Regions from separate parts of the Paenibacillus sp. FW126-R14 genome, predicted to be linked through region 1. Evidence: a T-box and tRNA genes for the amino acid it is inferred to sense, from the RefSeq annotation. Region 1 holds a T-box; the other holds one or more tRNA genes.
What was found. The T-box of region 1 lies ahead of leuS (leucine--tRNA ligase). A T-box ahead of a tRNA ligase gene usually reads a tRNA of that ligase, here a tRNA-Leu.
Positions count from the first base shown of each region.

Region 2: it encodes a tRNA-Leu, which carries the amino acid that the T-box ahead of leuS (leucine--tRNA ligase) is inferred to sense. The anticodon was not compared.

Region 1 is NZ_JBYTBS010000026.1:17,563-20,019, forward strand. Features, by position in the region: gene leuS (leucine--tRNA ligase) at 1-1,027, opposite strand, end outside; T-box leader at 1,091-1,329, opposite strand; gene AC3WRW_RS17430 (class I SAM-dependent DNA methyltransferase) at 1,399-2,160, opposite strand; gene AC3WRW_RS17435 (CvfB family protein) at 2,162-2,457, opposite strand, start outside.
Region 2 is NZ_JBYTBS010000005.1:217,216-219,672, forward strand. Features, by position in the region: gene AC3WRW_RS05625 (hypothetical protein) at 89-349, shown strand; gene AC3WRW_RS05630 (adenosylcobinamide amidohydrolase) at 375-1,091, shown strand; gene AC3WRW_RS05635 (hypothetical protein) at 1,149-1,328, opposite strand; tRNA gene AC3WRW_RS05640 (tRNA-Leu) at 1,450-1,536, shown strand; gene AC3WRW_RS05645 (winged helix-turn-helix transcriptional regulator) at 1,590-1,709, shown strand; gene AC3WRW_RS05650 (oxidoreductase) at 1,884-2,457, opposite strand, start outside.

The DNA.
Region 1 (2,457 bases):
CGTAACCGCCAAGCACATAGTCGGCGATCCAGATCGGCACTTTCCCGCCATTTACAGGGTTAACCGCATATGCACCCGTGAAAACGCCTGTTTTGTCCTTCGCCAAATCCGTACGTTCCAGGTCGCTTTTGCGCGACGCCTTCTCTTGGTATTCCTTCACAGCGGACGCTTGCCCATCTGTTGTAATTTGCTGAACAAGCTCATGCTCAGGCGCAAGAACGCAATACGTCGCACCGAACAAAGTATCCGGTCTAGTCGTAAAGACGGTCAGACTTTTCTCTTCATGACCTTCGATTGCAAATTGCACTTCTGCTCCGGTTGATTTACCGATCCAGTTGCGCTGCATATCCTTGATGCTCTCCGACCAGTCAAGCTCCTCAAGATCCTCCAGCAAACGCTCCGCATATTCCGTAATTTTCAGAATCCACTGACGCATCGGCTTACGGATAACCGGGTGGTTCCCGCGCTCGCTCAGACCGTCGATGACTTCTTCATTGGCAAGAACAGTGCCCAGAGCCGGACACCAGTTAACAGGCACTTCATCTACATAAGCAAGCCCTTTGTTGTACAGCTGGATGAAAATCCATTGCGTCCATTTGTAGTACTCCGGATCCGTCGTGGAGACCTCGCGATCCCAATCGTAGGAAAACCCTAGCGATTTAATTTGACGACGGAACGTATCGATATTTTTCTTCGTAAATTCGCGGGGATCATTCCCCGTATCCAGCGCATATTGCTCAGCCGGAAGTCCGAATGCGTCCCAGCCCATCGGGTGAAGCACGTTATAGCCTCTCATCCGTTTAAAACGGGAGACGATATCCGTAGCCGTATAGCCCTCTGGATGTCCTACGTGCAGACCTGCTCCAGACGGATATGGAAACATATCCAGCGCATAAAATTTCGGTTTATCCGAATTTTCCAGCACTTTAAATGTTTTCTTGGCATCCCAATAAGCTTGCCATTTGGGCTCAATCGCTTGCGGATTGTAGCCTTGCAGTTCCTTTGTTTCTTTTGTTTCCTGTGTCATGTGAAATTTCCTCCCTGTTTGCGGCTATAAGCGCCAAAAAACCCCTCATCGCTAGCGGATATCGCTAGGGACGAGAGGTTAGAATTCCCGTGGTACCACCCTAGTTAACACTAGGCATACTTTGCCTGTGTTCACTCTGCCCCTTAACGCGGGTGAAACGATCCGGCTAGCGCCACCATGTGCGGCGATTCACCTTCTAGCTCCAAGGCGAGTTCACTAGACGGACATCTACCGGCTTCCACCCTTAATCCGGCTCTCTGCGAGATGCTGTACGAGTTACTAATCCTCTTCCAAGCTTTAAGATCATCTGATTAGCTTTGATTATATGTAAAATAATGCCGCACTGTCAAGCGGCGGGACTCTTCGCGTCTTTATTTCCTTGCAACGAAGAAAGCCCGCTCCGTCTCCTTCGTTGGCTGTTCCCAAGTAAAGTCAGCAGCTTGATGCACTTCGCGAAAGCCTGCAGCCCGCAGCATCTGTTCAAGCCATTCCAACTCATACGCCCGCTGCTCATGCGTTTCATCGATGCGCCGGAAAAGCTCCTTGCTGCCGCTCTCTTTGACAAAAATCGTTAAATCGTGCTGAATTTGAACTCTGTCCTCATCCAACTCGCTTGTCCAGATGTACGCCACATCGTCTTCGTTCAAGAAAAAAGGCTGAGCCTCCGCGTACGCGAACAGCTGCTGGGGCGTATGCACATCGAACAGAAATAAGCCGCCAGGCTTAAGCCCTGCATAGGTTTGGCGAAAAGCGTCTACGATGTCTTCTTCCTCCAGCAAATAATTGAGACTGTCACAGAAAGATATCGCCGCATCTACGGGCTCGCCTAACTCCCATTCCCGCAAATCCTGCTGCAGCCAGCGGACCGCTCCGCCGCGAAGCGGTGCAAGCCCTTCTCCCGCTTTCTGATCAGCGACAGCCAGCATGTCTTCCGACAAATCGATCCCCGTCAGATGATAGCCTTCCAAAGCGAGCGGAATCGTCAAATTGCCGGTACCGCAGCCTAAGTCCACGATGGTCTCAGGCTTCACGCCAAAGCGATCGAAGCTTTCTTTGACAAAACGAAGCCAGTCCTTATAGGGCATGGTGTTCATTAAGCGGTCATAGGTGTAGGCAAATTCTTCATAGCTCATATCAGCTGGGATTCTCCTCTTTTTTCAAATAGGTCCAATCGTCTTCCTGATAGATGAGCCCGTCTTTCATCAACTTGCCCAAAGCTCGCTTGAAGGCCGCTTTGCTGAGGCCAAACCGGTCCTTAATGATATCGGCCGACGTTTTATCTGAAAATGGCATCGCATTCCCGGGGCGCGACTCAAGGACACTGAGAATTCGTTCTGCGTCTTCATCCCGGCCTTTTTCCTTCGGCTGCCGCATCGACAGATTCACGCGTCCATCCTCTTCGCGAACGTAGGCGACCCGCACCTCAACCA
Region 2 (2,457 bases), on a different contig from region 1:
CCGAGTCTAGCGGAATTATGTAAGTTTCAACTGGATCGGAATTGGTGTATGCTAAAGGTGTATAATGGATGTTTGGAGGTAAAATGAAATGATATCGGAAGATCAGTTGGATCTTTATCGTGTTGAAAGCACACTGCTCCGCGTTATTCGCGATGTGAGTCCCAGGAACGATGTCCGCGGCATTGTTGTCGCTTGGGATGATGAGAGTGTTTTAATACGTAAAAAAAATCGTCGGGTCGTCAAGCTTTCAAGGGGCTATGTCTATCAGCCTTATGAGGCGGAACGACCGCCGGAATATATGCTCCCGCAGGAACCGATCGAACCGGACGATGCCTCTGACGATGAATAGGGGGATTCCAATCCCCGAAATTCGAATGAAGTTGGTGAATTCCGAATACGGCAGCTACGTGCTAATTCGCAGCGATAGCCCGCTGAGGACGTTAAATTCTTCGCCTTGGGGCGGGGGATTCGGGATGCATAGAACGCTGATGAACCGGCAGGTGGACAAGCATTACAATGAAGCGGATCCCCTGGGCGAGATGGACGTTTTCATTAAGCGCGAAGGGTTGAACCCGCTCGAAACGGCCGGTATGCTTACAGCGGCTAAGGTCAAAGATGTCGGGTACAGCACCTTAACCTGGATGGGAGACAGCGTCCAGGATCTCAGCTGTCATGGGGTTGCGCATGGTGAAGAGACAGAGGGGGAGGAGCGCCTCCACGTTTGCGCATGGGTTACGGTTGGTCTAGGAAATAAAGCCAGGGCCGGAGCTGAGCTGCCGGCTGCCTCGCTTTATCCCGGCACGATTAATACAATCGTCGTGATCAATGGGCAGCTAACCGATGCCGCGATGGTTAACGCGGTCATTACGGCAACCGAAGCGAAGACGGCTGCGCTTCAGGCTTTAGGCATTGAGGTCGATGGACAGCCTGCTACGGGAACGACGACGGATGCTGTGCTCATCGCGACCACATGCCGCGGCCAAATGTGCAGCTATGCGGGTACAGCCACCGTGTTGGGGCACTTGATTGGAAGGACGGTTTACGAAGCCATTATGGCGTCGGGACAATTGTATGAGAAAACGCCCTACTGATCCGTAAGGATGCTGTAGCGCGTTTTTTTGAATGTTATGACGGCAGTATAAAACGCTTTATGTTCTGCGAAAAACGCCGTAGGCAAGCCCGGTTGCCATGGCATCAGTGCCGTCTGCTTCGTTTTCTTCGTTTTTGAAATTCGGATCATGCACGATTCCTTCAGCTTCACCTTCCGTGAGATGCCGCTCATTGCCTGTATATTTGGGTTCAAGTGCTTTGATGTCTTCTTTATCCATCGTCATCCCTCCTTTGGCAATAGGGTTAGGAGCGGTCTTCGGATTTATGCACGATTTGTAAAAGTTTCGTTGACGAGCTTTCAAGTCCCGTGTTATATTTATTTTTGTTAAAACATCATACGCGGTCATGGCGGAATTGGCAGACGCGCACGGTTCAGGTCCGTGTGGGCTTACCCCCGTGGAGGTTCGAGTCCTCTTGACCGCACCATACCTACAAATGAAACTCTTCTTAGGAAGGGTTTTTCTTTTTGATCTAAGGATGTGTCCAGGCATGTTCTGACTGTACAACTGCGGAAGCTGGAAGAAGACGGTATCGTTCAACGCACCGCATTTTTAACGATACCGCCGAAGGTTGAAATGCACATTAACCGATTTTGGTAAAAGCTTGGAACCCGTTCAGGAGCAAATGATAAAAGTCGGGGAGCAAATGGCGCGTTTGTGATCGTTATGGATAACCCGGATAAGCGATAGTTTGATGTCTTATCCGGTTTCTGTTGTTCAATCACAATGCATCCCCTCCGAAGATCCGTGGCTGAACCCCTCTAATCTCAAAAGTCAATCCAAGTTGTAGGAAACTCCTGTTAATTTTTCGGAAACCTCCCATAGTTTTTTTGCTTCTGTAGAATGATACAGCTTCTCGATTATGGGATCGCTCTTTGGAAAACCTTTTAAGCCTCTTCTTCCGTCCGGCCCAATATACTCCCCGCCACTAAGATCAGGTGATGTGGCGCTATACAACGAGGGCAATGCGCCCATATGCGCCGGCTGTGACATGAAAAATGCTAGTAGTCGCATCCCAAGATTGGGACGTTTTCCCGAACCAAATGAAGCGAGATTGGTATTCGAATATCCTGGATGGCAGGCGATACTTTTCGGATTCATTTCATTGTGACTGAGCTTGTAATGCAACTCTCTGGCGAAGAGCAGATTCGCCAGCTTGCTTTGACCATAAAATTTAAAGGCGCTGTATCCCTTGGAACCGTCTAGATTATCGAATGCAATGGCGGCGTTGTGAGCGGCCAAGCTGCTTAATGTGACCACTCTTGAAGAAGGAGTAGCAACCAACAGAGGCAGCAACAATCCAGTTAATGCAAAATGTCCCAGATGGTTGCAGCCAAACTGAGATTCA